2 regions of the Paenibacillus sp. F4 genome follow, and region 2 is predicted to be linked to the other one. Evidence: riboswitches for the same ligand, from Rfam matches in the RefSeq annotation. Region 2 holds a riboswitch; the other holds the start of a gene.

Region 1 (7,320 bases), on a different contig from region 2:
CTCTGCTACGCGGTCCAGCAAAAAGTGACGAATCATCTCGCCCATACGCTCCTCATTCAAATAGCCAAGGAAGGCGTTCAGGGCAAACTGCATGAGCCCGCTGACCTGCAAGCCGCTAACAGCCTGCATCCCCAGGGTGCCAAGTATACCCCCGGTGTCTGACCGCAGCAGCCAGGACTCCGTCTGCTCCAGTGCATAATCCAACGCCCGTTGGTCATACTTCCGCTCACCAGCTTGCCGGGCGAGTGCCTCTAGCAATGGCCCCATATCGAATTCAGTCGCCTGCCTCTTAATCCCGGTCGCGATCACCGGGGCCAGCTCCGCCAGCGGAAGCGAGCGGACAAGTCGCTTGGCAAGGACATCTATGAAAGTGACCGCTTCGGGCGTGCGTATTCCTTTTTCCACGCTTTTCAGCACCAGCTCGGCCAGCCGAATATCGGCAATTTTAGATGCAATACTTTCTTTATGAAGTAAATTGTTTTCGACCGTGTTAACCAAGGCATCGGTCAGCTTTCCCCGATTTTTGGGGAGAAGCGCTGTGTGTGGAATCGGAATGCCCAGCGGATGACGGAATAACGCGGTTACGGCAAACCAATCTGCCAATCCTCCAACAAGTCCAGCTTCAAAAGATCCAGCCAAAAGACGGGCCCAGCCAAATTGTTGAAAAGGTAACGTAGCAGCAAAGCCCGCTCCCATCATAACAAGTGACCAAGCTGCTGCGGTTTTCGTGTTTTTCGTTTTTCCCATCCTGTAATCCTCCAAACTGACTGTAGAATTTGTTTCATTACATCTGTAGTACCATCATATCATTGCCTGTACAGATACCAAAGGTCACTATACTCTATTGTCAACAAATTGCATGATATTTAGAATTTGCACATTAACATAAATTGAGTTCACATAGCCACACTTATCCATTCATGTTCGTGAACAAAATCACAACATTAAAGCTACTACTATTTTCTAACAAAGTGAGCCCTTTGAATCATTTTGTCGAAATATAGTCCCATTTTTCATGAAACCGAAAGGATATGTGCCTCAAAAAGTGGAATTGCAAGACTATGATATATTCATTAAATAGAGACCAGCCATTTACATTTTCTTCCTTCAAATCACCAAGTTAACGGATTAAATCCTGGAAGAATCCCGTCCTTTTCACATAGCTGTTTGCTGGTTATATTTGTTATATATTGTATAGTTCTAATCGCTACATGAATATACTTTAATGTGATAAAATAACCTTTGTAAATGGGAACTCCTGTTTTAAAAGGATATTCGTTAAACAAACTACAATTGTCTTACTAAAATTGTTCTTTTGTAAAGGAATTGGATATGACAACAAACCAAAAAAATGCCCAGTGTGTCTGGAGCGAAGATCCAGTTGCAATTATATGTACACCCTCTGCTTTCGCTAAGAAATCCCTCTTTTATATACAGGAGATAGGCTATTTCAAAACAGATGCTTATGAAATGGAACGGCAAAAGCTCACCTCTTTTTTGCTCCTTTTTACCCTGTCCGGGAGAGGGGAATTGCACTACCGGGACAAGGATTATATATTGAGACCTCATGATATGCTTTTTATTAATTGCGAAGAATATGTACAGTACAAAACTTCCTGTCAGAAGACATGGGAGTTTATTAGTGTGAATCTATATGGCAATCTTATTGACCATTTCTACGAACAATTCGATAAACACAATAAGCCTGTAATTTCACTAAAGGATTCAAGTGTAGTATCGGACAAGCTGCGCACCTTATTAAAGGTACAGCCAGAAAGAAGCATATCCTCTGAACTGCTCTCATCCAGGCTAATCGTTGACTTGTTAACGATTATTTTACAGCACCCCTACACCAATCCCAACGCGAATTCAGATGGAACCGCAGAGGTGCGCAAGGTAAAGCAATATCTGGATCAATCCTATTGTGAACGGATTACGCTGGATTCGCTAGCAGACATGTTCGAACTGAACAAGTTCAACCTGGCTAAAAACTTTAAAAAACAGATTGGCTTTTCCCCTATTGAGTATCTTATCAATGTTCGTATCACCGCTGCTCAAGGCTGGCTTAAAACTAGTGATGTAGCTATTGTGGACATCGCACAATATGTGGGCATTCCCAACACAAGTCATTTTATCAATCTGTTCAAAGAGCACATTGGAGAAACCCCTCATTCCTATCGCAAAAAATGGGGAAATCGAATGAAATAGGCCTTATGTATAATCTGCAAGTTTGGTTTGTCGATAAATAGGGAAATTTGTGATTTAAACTTGCCTAATAGAGTACCTAACTGATAGAATAAGAATATAAGCTATTCAGGATAAATGGCAAACTTGTCGAAAGGCAAGGACGCAAAGCTACAGGGCCTTCTGTATGATGGCAGCCAGCTACCGGTTGAAGTGGCTTTTTGTCGTGCTTTTTTACCGGAAAACTTTATACGAAATGGCAAACCTGTCGAAAGGCAGGGACGCAAAGCTATAGGGCCTTCTATTATGATGGCAGCCTGGCCACCGAAAGGAAGTTTTTTATGGGGAAAATGATATTTTCCGCACTTCTCCTACTTTTCATGCTGTCCACAACACTCTTAAATTCGACAATTTACGCTGCTGATAGTGATAGTGTTGCATGGTTGGATCAAAACAATGTAAATCATGGAACAGTCAGTGTGCGTTACCCTGTTAAACCTAACGTTAAAACCAAGATTTTGGTTACCAAAGATGCGCAAAAATACTCTTATAATCTGACACCCGGAAAATCCGAGGAAGTATTTCCTCTCCAGATGGGTAATGGGAACTATAGCATTAGTATTCTGGAACAGCTTAGTGGTAATCAATATAAAGTGATCGGACAAGATACGATCGAGTTAAAGCTAAATGATAGCAAAGCGGTATATCTCAATTCCGTTCAAAATATTGACTGGAGCGGTACTAATCAAGCGATTCAAAAAGCCCGTGAATTAACCAAAGGTGCAACAACGGATCTCGAGAAGCTTCAAAAAATTCATGACTACGTCATTAGTCATATCAAGTATGACTCCAACCAGGCCTTCGCCTTAACGACTGACTATCTGCCGCAAATTGATCGTACGTTAAGCTCGCAAAAAGATATTTGCTATGGTTATGCTTCACTGATGGCTGCTATGTTACGAAGTGTAGATGTACCAACCAAACTGGTTATGGGCAAATCTTCCTACGTAGACACCTACCATGCCTGGAATGAGGTTTACATCGACAATCAGTGGGTCGTCGTAGACACTACAGTAGATGCAGCACTGTATAAGGGTAAACAAAAATTCGAAATGATCAAAGATTCCTCCAAATACATTAAAACAAAGCAGTATTAATATCAATGTTTTTATTAATATTATTATTTTAAAAAATAAAAAGCGAAGAAGTAAAACCTCATTCTTTGTAGAGCCTTGATCACATGATCAAGGCTCTTTTTCTATCCTTGTTGAGAAATTGTTGAGATGTGACATGTATTCTAATCCAGAAAGACATTAAGGTCTAATACATTATCCTATATATCGGGACAAAAGGAGGAGAGATTCATCACTTATGTAGATTTTCATAAATTATGATAAAGCTCAATGCGGCTAACTTAGCATCATATGAATGAATGATGAATATATAAATACAACCATCTCGACCTCGAAGGAATAACCCATTAGCCGCTGAATAAAAGTATTTTAGGAATAGGAGATTTGTTTACCATATGAGAAAAAAATGGAATATAGCAATTGTTGCATTATTGCTCCTTTTGCAATGCTTTTTTAGTTCAACACAAGTCTATGCACAAAATCCCGACTCCGCTCTGCCAGTGAGCACGGGAACCGATCCGGTTCAGAGTGTCACTAACGATGTATATCCACAGCCTTCAGAGTCGGTTAACATCCCGCCTGCTTTACCGGCTCCAGCCACTGAGGCAAATGCCGGCTCAACTTCTGAGACGAAGACAACCCAGGAAAGTATTTTAACCAAGCTAACTCTATTAGATTCTACCGGAAGTGTTATTGATGCAGTGTATAATCCTGATAGTCGTATTGATATCGGCTCCGCCATCCATTTAGGCTATGAATGGGAGCTGCCGAACCATACGTATAAAGCTGGAGACACCTTTACCTTTCAATTACCTGAGCAATTCGAAATTTACACAGACATCACATCTCCTTTGACGAGTACGGACGGAGAAGTTGGCCATTTTACCGTAGACCGCCAAGGTAAAGTGATTATGACTTTTAATGATTACGTGGAAAGCCACTCTAATGTCAGCGGTAAGCTGGAGATCCAAACTGAGTTTAGCACACAAATAGAAAAAGGCAGTACAGAAGTCATTATTGCGATTCCAATCAAAGGCGGTGAGCAAACCGCTATCGTAAATATTAAGCCTGCAGCCGGTCCTACTATGGAAAAGCAAGGAAAGTATGATGGGAAAAATCAGATTGATTGGACAGTTGACGTAAATAAACAATTGGAACCTATAAAACACGCCGTAGTAACCGACCCAACTCCCCAAGGATTGGAACTAATCAAAGACTCCATCCAGGTATATCATTTGCAAATCAATGTGGACGGAACCACCGTGCTACGGGACTCTGTTAGTGCAGATAAGTATACAGTTGAAGCTAATCCGGTCGGGACGGGCTTTAGAATCCGCTTTAACGACGAGAGTATTAACAGCGCATACCGAATTCAATACTCCACGAACATCATAAGTGAGGACACCCGTTTCTCCAACACGGCCACTTTTTCAGGAGATAATGTGAAGGATGCCTCAGCATCAGCTACAGTTACCATTAAACGTGGGGATTTTCTAAGCAAAAAAGTGGAGCAATACGATCCGGTCACACAAACGATTTCATGGGCAATCAAATATAATTTTGCCAATAAAAAAATCCCCGCAGCAAAAGCAATATTGAATGATCGCTTTAATAACAGCCAACAATTCGTCACAGGCTCAGTTAAAGTGTATAAAGGGGATACGCAAGAGGAGCTTCCTGCATCGGAATACATGGTGACTCCAGTTATGGACGACAACGGTACCAACGGTTTCAATCTACTTTTCAATACGGATATTGATGCGCCATATACCATTCGTTATCAAACGAAGGCTATAGATCGTGTACTCAAAAATGGTAAAATAACGAACAGTGTAACATCGGACGGAGTAACAAAAGAAACGACCATAGAACTGAAAAGTGTAATTATCACCAAGGGCTATAAGGAACCGAACTATAACACCAAAACGATTCCTTGGATCATTTCCATTAATGTAGATAAGTATACAATGGACCAAGTTGTTATCGACGATGCCTTTCCGAATGGCGGTCTGGCGTTATTGCCAAACACATTGAAGATCCAAAGCGCGGACGGAAAAACAACACTAACATCGCCGACAGACTACGAACTGGTCCCTCTTACGCAGGATTATAAAAAAGGGTTCACTATACGTTTTCATAAAAAGATTCAAGACACGTATACAATCAGCTATACAACTACATTTAACAACGAATGGAAAATCGACAAAACCAAACCGGACTTTTGGAACAAAGCCTCTATCACTTGGTTATACAATGGAACAACACAAACCGCGGAGGCCGAGGCTCGATTATGGCCGGACAATATGACCCAGCAAAATGGGGCTAAGTCAGGTAGCTACAATGCCAGTTCCAAGCAAATTACATGGGACATTAAGGCCAACTATAACCGCAAAACTCTGAATCATGCTGAAATAAAGGATGCATTATTACAAGGCCAAAAACTGGTGCCAGGTTCCGTTAAAGTGTACGATATGACCTTGCTCGGATGGTGGAATGGCGTACAAAAGGGGGCCGAAGTGCCTTCGAGCCAATATACTCTTGTTTTACCTTCCGCTGCTAACAACAACGAACTGAGCGTCCAGTTTAACCAGTCCATCAACTCTCCTTACTGGATCACTTTCCAAACGACACTGGAAGGAGAGCTTATTGATAAAGAGATTAACAATAACGCTCAGCTTTTGGATGGAAAAAATGCAGATTCGGAATGGGCAGCCAAAGTGACTGTGCCCTACGGTGGAGAATACGTGACGAAATCCGGTGCTCAGAATGGAAATAAAATCGATTGGAACATCCATATCAATGAAGGGCAATCCTATGTCTCCAACGCGAAAATCGTGGATACGCCCAGCAATAATCAAACTCTGCTTGAGGATTCTTTCCATCTATACTCCACCAAAGTATCTGCCCACGGAGAAGCTGCCAAGGATACTGAGTTAGTCAAGGAGCAGGATTATAAGCTAAAAATAACAACGTCTGTTCAAGGTCAGCAATCTTTTGAGCTTGCCTTTACGAAGGCTATATCATCAGGCTATATTTTGGAATATCAATCCTTTATTCAAGCTGAAGATAAGGCAAAAGTCAGCAATAAGGTTAATTTCGAGGGTGACCGTTTGACCACCGAAATCAGGGAAACAAGTAAAGAAATTATTGTGCGCACTTCCTCTGGTTCAGGATCAGGAGGAGGAGTTACGGGAAGTCTGGAGATTACCAAGGTTGATGAGGACGATCATAATAAGGTACTGTCCGGGGCGCGTTTTGCACTCTATGACAAGGATCAGAAAAGAGCTCCTCTTGTCCAAACTACCAATTCGGACGGGAAAATCGTATTCTCTTCATTGAGTTATGATGATTACATTCTGGAAGAACTTACAGCTCCTGAAGGGTACAAAATAACAACACCAAAAACAGAAATCAAAATAGATGCAACCATCAAACAACATTCAGGCATTAAACAAATCGTAATCACTAACAAAAAGGACACTCCTGTTGATCCGGGCCCAGGTACACCTACAGATCCGGGCTCAGGTAAAAAACGTGATAAGGATCCTGAAATAACTGAACCTCCGGTGGCGCCTGTTACACCCGTAACAACCGAGGTGCCGCAAATCATCGAAGATGAGGATGTTCCGTTGGGCGTTCCGGTTGTTGAACAGCCGCCTGTAGAACCAGAAGCTCAGCCTTCCCCTGAACCGGGGGTGCAACCAGAGACACCAGAAGCCAATCCTCACCAGGAGCCTTCTCCACCCGTGAAGATTGAAGAAGATCCAGTACCTAAAGGTGTAATCCGCCTCCCGGCAGAAGAACCAGAAGATCCAAGTGACCCAGGCCATACACCCAAGGTGGATACATTGCCAAAGACAGGTGAAAACAGTCCTGCTCCCTTCTATTTAAGTGGCATGTTCTTAATTCTTCTGGGGGCCTATCTGGGTTATAGACGAACGCATAAAAAATAAATAACATTTTATAATCAAAAACTCCCCCTTCTCAGCTCATCACTAGCGAG
Region 2 (7,320 bases):
AAGAATTGGCAAATCAGAACGATTTACAAATAAAAAAGAACCTCTCAGGTCCTATTTTCTCCTGATAGGTTCTTTTTTGTTTTATTCCGAAATGATGTTAGATATTCGTTTGCTAGGGTCCTATATGCATTCCGGTGTGATTAAGCGACCTCGGCTGCCTGGGAAACCTGAGTGCCTCCGGTCGCCCGGACTTTGTAGACGTAGTGACCTCCAGCTTTTACTGTGCGGTCTGTATACGTGCTTCCCGCTACTTGCGAGGCAATCACCTGATAGGCCCCGTCGGTCCCGTCAGCACGCAGCACATCATAGGAAGATACGCCTTCTGCCTGAAGCCAATTAATCTTTACTGCCCCATCCTGAACAGAGGCAGCCTTCACCCCTGTTGGGGCTGAAGCTGCGGTCTGATCTGTACTTTTTAATTCCAAAATATATTGTACCGCTTCGCCAGGACCTAGCTTTTCTTCAAAATCAAGGGCAGGAGAAGCCTTGAGCCCTGATATGGAACGCTGTGCCTGACTGTAAGTAGAACCCGTTCCAAAACGTTCACCCGTGTACAAACCAGCTTTCGGCATCGTTACCCGTACACGAACTGTCTGCGGGGTAGCTTCGAAATTCACTAGATTCACCAGCAATTTGTCTGAAGTAGCGCCGCTACCTGCCAGCGGTTTAAGCTTGGACGTATCCACCGCACGAACATACACCATCTTATCCTTGGTATCCTCTGGATTCAGCACTGTATAAGTCAGAGGTTGTCCATGGGTGGCATAGGCTAAGCTCAAGCGTCTCATGATCTTAACGCGGGTGTCCTGTCCTTGCCCGAACGGATAAATTTCTGTGTTGGCCGGGTTATGACTTTGCAGATCGAAGCCTGTTTTAAACAGCGTATAATCCTTATAAAAAGCAGCGTGCTGGATAAACATATCGGCAAACCCGATTTGCGAACGCATAATCCGGTCGAATGCGGCCGCTTGTGGCTGACTAGCCCCGTAATCAGGATTGTCCCGATGTGTATCGTTGGTACCGAACTCCGTGTTCAGCATCTTCTTCGCCAGTCCGTTGCTCGAACCGCCGAAGGTTTTCAAATTTTGGACGAAGCTGCCGCCGCCCTCTTCATTATACGATTCACCATAGGCGTGTCCATTGGTCAGGTCGGTAACTTCCTCCAGCTGTTTACGCTGCTCTGGGTCCCGTTCCCATCCATCTGGGTCACCGCATTTTTGCGTACCACTGGTTTGATTTTTGCACGCCTTGGTAGAGTACGTTGGCCAGTAGGCCCAGCCGGGTGCTACGGTTTTGAGATGCGGTGCCAATTGCTTGCCTTCCGTATTCAACCACTTGGCCACAGCCAGATTTACCGCCTTGGAGCGATTAAATAATCCAGGTTCGTTATCTACTTCATAATATTGAAGATAAGAACCGTATTTTTTTACATAATCGCGCAACTTTTGCTTGGCCGTCTCTGGCAGAGAACCATCTTTTTGCAGCTTAATATCACCTGTATATAAATACAAAGCAGACGATTGCATATTATACTGCTTTAACGTTTGATAGTAATCATCCACGTCTGTACATGCCTTGCCCACATTACTGGCACAGGTGACCCTCATGACGTTGCCACTATAAGCAATTCCCAGCCATTTGAGAACGTATGGTAAATGCTTAACTGCACCCTGATCATAATAAAATTCTTTATTGTTCACATTTGTTCCGGTCAGTATATATTTACCGTGTACCGGTTCGGTCGCAGGTGAAGCTAACGTCTCCAAGCTCAAGTCATCCCAAGTCCACCACACATTTTTATCTTCTGCAGAGGAGCAGTATAGGCAGCGCGCTGTCTTTAGCTTGAGTACGTTAACACCGCTTTGCAATTGCTCTTTGGGTATATACAACTCGTAGTTGTTTTTGAAATTATAAGCACTCCCAGTACCGGATACCCCGGCAATCTGAATAATACCGGACAGCTGATGATTTGAAAATACAGCCATTTGCGGGACTGCTTTGCCCGCATCCAAAATCCGAACACGGAATATCATACCATTGGGAGGAATCTGATTCAGCTTATACTGGAGTGTCAATTCAGGGTTCGTGGACGCATTCAAACCGGGAGGAATATCTCCACTGCTGAGCAATACCGGAACTGTTGTACTCTCTGCTACCGACAACGCTGACATTGCTCCTTTAGCAGATGATTCGGTAGAGGCAGCTGCTGTAGAAATGTCGATATTATCCCTACCGACCACACCTTTGAATTCCGCTGAAGAGTCATCCCTCTGACCCAGCTTCCATACTGGACTGGCAGCTGCTACTTTATCCGTCTGCAATTCTGCGCTTCTTGAAGGCGTGTATATAAACCAAGCGATCATCGCTATAGCTACGATCGCTAGTAGTCCAGATAAAACTACTGTATACCTATGGGATAACCATTTTTTTATCATATGATCGACCCTCTCTCCTCAAATTTTTGGACCGGGAAAGAGTATTAATCAAGGAAGAAACAAAGCGTTTCCGGGAATCACCGCTTTCGCTTCATGCTGACTTTCCCACATTAGACGTGCCATCGCGTCGCCTTTTTCATCATAGTATTCTACTTTTAAATCTACCATTTTGCCTGCTTCCAAAGTCATACTGCCTTTACGCTCTGTCCAGCTTTGTTTGAACCAGCTGTCAATCACCAATTTGCCGTCTACCCATACACGGATACCATCATCGGATATCGTGGTGAACGTATAGGTCTCGCTATATTGCGGTTTGATTTTACCCGTCCAGCGAACCGAGAACTGATCGGCATTCACCTTAGGGTCAGCTGCATTGGCACGCCAGTTGTAGTCCAGCTTGCTATCTGTACGGATCAAAACAGGACTTCCATTCAAATTCATATTGTTAAAATATTCGCCACGCAACCCGTTCACATATACCACATCAGGAACAGAAGGAGGAGTCGGAGCTGGGGGAACGATCACTACTGGCGGAGCCGGGATAGGCTCACTTTGTCCCTCGTCCGGTAAGGTCGGTATATCTGTCCCAGGTGGTTGAATCGTTTCCAATCCATTCTTCACATCATCCCGCGTCAAACTCCTCGAATCATTCATATAATCCTGAATTTGATTTGTTGTGTTATTCTCAGTCAGCATTTTGCCCCAAGTCATGGAATATACCCATTTAGGTTGAGCCTGCAACACCTCAGAACTCGGCATCTCACCGTGCTCCCCAATGGCAATCGGCTTATTCCGTGCCAGCCCAAGCAGACCTTCGTAATGACTTTGCTTAAAATCATTGTTGTAAATGTCTACTGCCAAGATGTCCACTTTGTCATCCCCGGGGTATTTCGGGGTATACGGGACAGTATACGAATTGGGCGCATTCGGACTCCATACCCATAGCAGATTGTTCAATTGATGTGTGTTTGTAAAACGGTCGTACATGATATTCCATAGCTGATTGAAATTAGTTTTGTTTCCCCACCAGAACCAGTCACCATTCATTTCGTGGTAAGGTCTCCACAAAACCGGAACCCCTGCATCACGAAGCTGCTTTAACGAAGCAGCGACCTTATCCAGATCGGCAATGAGGAGGTTATACTGCGTAGTACCTGGGGTCACGTATTTGTTGAACTCTGCCTGACTTACTTTCGCCTGTACATTGGCCCAAGTCAGTGGCCTACCCGGTAGCGCTTCATGAAAAGTCATCGTCACAATACCACCGGATCTGCTCCAACGGATAGCACTATCGACGACATTTTTACGTTGTGCTGCTTCCGTAGCGTCAGATTGACCAGAGATAGCTCCCATCTCATAGCCGTGTACACCCACATATGCCTGACTGATTTTTTGGACCTTGTTACTTAATTCATCCGGACTTTCCAAATAATCATGCTGACCGGTGACTATTTTTTTCCCTGAGATGTTGAGTAAATAGCTGTATAGTTCACGGGCCTGAGTAGAAGCGTCCGAATTAACAGGTTGTAATGAAGCGGCATTCGCCACAGACAGAGAATCACCAAAACCGACGGGCAACAATGAAAAAAGCATAATAACGGGGAGTACATGACGTATCAGTCGATACAGAGGAATAAAATTGAATCTCACTTTCGCTCTTCCTTTCGGTAGCCAGGCTGCCATCCTTGTGGAAGGCCCTTTAGCTTTGCGTACCTGCCTTTCGACAGGGCTGCGTTTATCGTTGGAAGGAGTTTGGATTCCTTCTTACCCTAAGTATCGACTTTTTTTTACCAAAATTTAATAGGTCATGTTCATGAATTTACAGGTTTTCGTCCAATTTCGACAGTTTAGGCTATGAATTTTCATGAATTCGTCTTTTTTTCGTTTTTACGAAAATAATTATGAGATAAATTGGTGACGGGAAATTTCATTCCAATCCATACAAAAGCGGACAATATCCTCTTCAACCAATTCAGAGCCAGTCTGCACCTCAATAAAGTCCACATCGGTCACAGCCAAAATGCTATGCTTCGTTCCTTCAGGAATGCGAACTACATCACCAGCTTTTACTTTGTGCAGCTTCTCATTCAAAATAATTTCCGCCTCACCACTAATAATGGTCCAAATTTCACTCCGTTTGAAATGAAGCTGATAGCTGATATTTTTGCCTTTCCGTACGCGGATTCGTTTGGTCAATACCTCGTTACCCTCGTCATACTTGACATAATCCACAACCCGATACTGCCCCCAACGACGTTCTTCATACATTGGACGCTGATCATGAGCCTTAAGCACTTCCTTAATGCGAGGACTTTCAGCCTTATTGGTCACAAGAATACCATCCGGGCTAGCGGCTACAATCAGATCATTCGTTCCAATGATCGCCACAGGAATGTCTAACTCGTTAATAAGACTCGTATTGACGCAATCCTCCGTTACTACACCTCTGCCCACTTGTTGATTAGACATTTCTTCTGTGAGCGTATTCCAGGTGCCCAAATCCTTCCAAAAACCATCGTACGGAAGAACGACAATGTCCTTCTCCTTCTCGACTACTTCATAGTCAAAGCTAATTTTTTCCAGAGATGCGTATTGCTTTTGCATTTCTTCATAATTCAGCGGCAAACCCTTGGATGCCAAGATATCCAGCAAATAACTTAATTTGAATGCAAAAACCCCGCAGTTCCATAGAGCATTGCGTTCAATCAGACGCTCCGCCTGCTCCCGGTCGGGTTTCTCTTGAAAATGGCTCACTTCGCGGTAGCCTGTGCTACCTTGGGTGGCATCGTTTTTCGGAATAATGTAACCATATTTCTCTGAAGGATAGGAAGGGACAACCCCGATTAAAGCAAGCTTACCTTCACTCTCCTGAAGCGTATGTTCCAGCTGGGCTACAGAAGCGAAGAAAGCATCCTCAACATAAGGATCTACAGGCAATATAGCTATAATTTCATCAGGGGAAACACCAGCAATGGAATATAGATAAGTCGCTGTCAGCGCAATCGCAGGAAAGGTGTCTCTGCGTTCCGGCTCAACAATGATGCGCGTATTCGGCCCGACCTGACTCTGGATCATTTCGACCTGTGCTCTCCCTGTCGCAATAAACGAGGATTCTGATAATCCGTTGTCTCCCAATTGTCTCCATACCCGCTGTACCATGGATTCCGAAATCCCCTCCGGGCTCTCCAGTACCTTCAAAAATTGTTTGGAACGGGAATCGTTGGACAAAGGCCATAATCTTTTACCGGAACCACCAGACAAAAGTACGAGCTTCATAACTCTCCACTTCCTCTCTATATTGGTTGGATGATCGGATGGGGCAAAGTTGAGTAGCCCGCTACGGGCTGGATTTGATCTTACGATCGCTGTTGGACCGGGATTCACTTGATTATATAAAATCGTATATAGGTTTGAATCCCGATCCAAAGACGAACGCTCCGCTTCTCCAGATTCAAATCCATCCCTGCGCTACTCAAAAATGCATCATGCCGATCATACCGTTTATTGCAAAAGGCGCGACCGGACATTATTAAGTCCGGTCAGCCTGTAAAGACGCGTGCGCGGCGTATCCGCCTGACGCTTTGATCGGAAGGAGCGGCTTCAACCGTGCCGCTCCTTCCGATCTGCCCTTCTACTCCCCCCCATAAGGTGGGAGTTTAAAAACTGTGACTCCACGGCGAAAACCAGCGGAGCGGGCAGAATTGTTCTGAAGAAGCGTCAGCGTTTGCCTTTATCCCCGGATTTTAACCTTTGAATGTTTTATATAATCCAGAAAATCCGGGGGTAACAGCAATCGGAAGAACAATCTGCACGCGCAGCGCCTTCAGCGCCTCCAACACCGCCACAGTCACTTTTTAATCTGTCACTTTTAAACTTCCACCTTATCCCGATTCCACCCACTCATCCGCGGACGACCCACGGAGTAGTATTCCAGCCCGGAGCCTTGGATCTGTTCCTCAGCGAATACGTTACGACCGTCAATGAGAACCGGCTTGCGCAAAATGGAGGCCAATTGTACGAGATCGACTTTTTTGAACTCTTCCCAATCGGTCAACAGGCACACAGCGTCGCTACCTTCGGCAGCTTGCTGTGGAGATGAGCACCACACAATATTCGGGTGATCCACGCGCTCCTTGAATTTATCCATCGCAATGGGATCATACAGTTTGACAATAGCGCCTGCCTGAATGAGCGTTTCTACGATTTCCAGTGCTGGAGCTTCGCGGATGTCATCTGTATTTGGCTTGAAGGCGAGGCCCCAAATGCCAATGGACACACCGTTCAGTTGACCCAGCGATTCGCGCAGCTTGGATACAATCATAAAACGCTGGTCGGTATTCACCTCGACCACCGATTTCAACAACTTAAATTCATAGTCTACATTACCTGCAATTTGGATAAGCGCATTTGTGTCTTTTGGAAAGCAAGAGCCACCATACCCGATCCCTGCTTGTAGGAAAGAGGAGCCAATCCGTTTGTCCATACCCATACCGTCAGCCACACAGGTTACATCGGCGCCAACCTTTTCGCAAATATTAGCGATTTCGTTAATGAACGAAATTTTAGTTGCCAGAAACGCATTGGACGCGTATTTGATCATTTCAGCACTACGGATATCCGTCACATAGATTTTATCCGTGAAGACCTGATGCAGAGTGACCATGGTTTCACGCAATCCTGTATTGTCCAAACCAATAATGATGCGATCCGGATGAAGCGTATCATTGATGGCTGAGCCTTCTCTCAGGAACTCCGGCGCGGAGACGATATCGAAAGACAAACTCGTGTGACGAGCCAACACGTCCTTAATCTTTTCGTTCGTTCCGACAGGTACAGTACTCTTGGTCATAATAATCTTATACCCGTTCATGGCTTTCCCAACATC

The links. A riboswitch is a leader RNA that binds a small molecule or an ion and turns the genes downstream of it on or off. The one in region 2 is predicted to bind cyclic di-GMP.
Region 1: another riboswitch for cyclic di-GMP. It lies ahead of C1T21_RS00185 (transglutaminase-like domain-containing protein); the one in region 2 lies ahead of C1T21_RS15835 (glycosyl hydrolase).

What each region holds. Positions count from the first base shown of each region.
Region 1 is NZ_POVS01000003.1:31,374-38,693, reverse strand. Features, by position in the region: gene C1T21_RS00195 (DUF445 domain-containing protein) at 1-747, opposite strand, end outside; gene C1T21_RS00190 (AraC family transcriptional regulator) at 1,333-2,208, shown strand; cyclic di-GMP riboswitch class I at 2,315-2,393, shown strand; cyclic di-GMP riboswitch class I at 2,433-2,513, shown strand; gene C1T21_RS00185 (transglutaminase-like domain-containing protein) at 2,526-3,341, shown strand; gene C1T21_RS00180 (collagen binding domain-containing protein) at 3,713-7,270, shown strand.
Region 2 is NZ_POVS01000014.1:128,328-135,647, forward strand. Features, by position in the region: gene C1T21_RS15830 (PD-(D/E)XK nuclease family protein) at 141-2,435, opposite strand; gene C1T21_RS15835 (glycosyl hydrolase) at 2,484-4,085, opposite strand; cyclic di-GMP riboswitch class I at 4,099-4,179, opposite strand; gene C1T21_RS15840 (sugar phosphate nucleotidyltransferase) at 4,335-5,711, opposite strand; gene C1T21_RS15845 (UDP-glucose dehydrogenase family protein) at 6,304-7,320, opposite strand, start outside.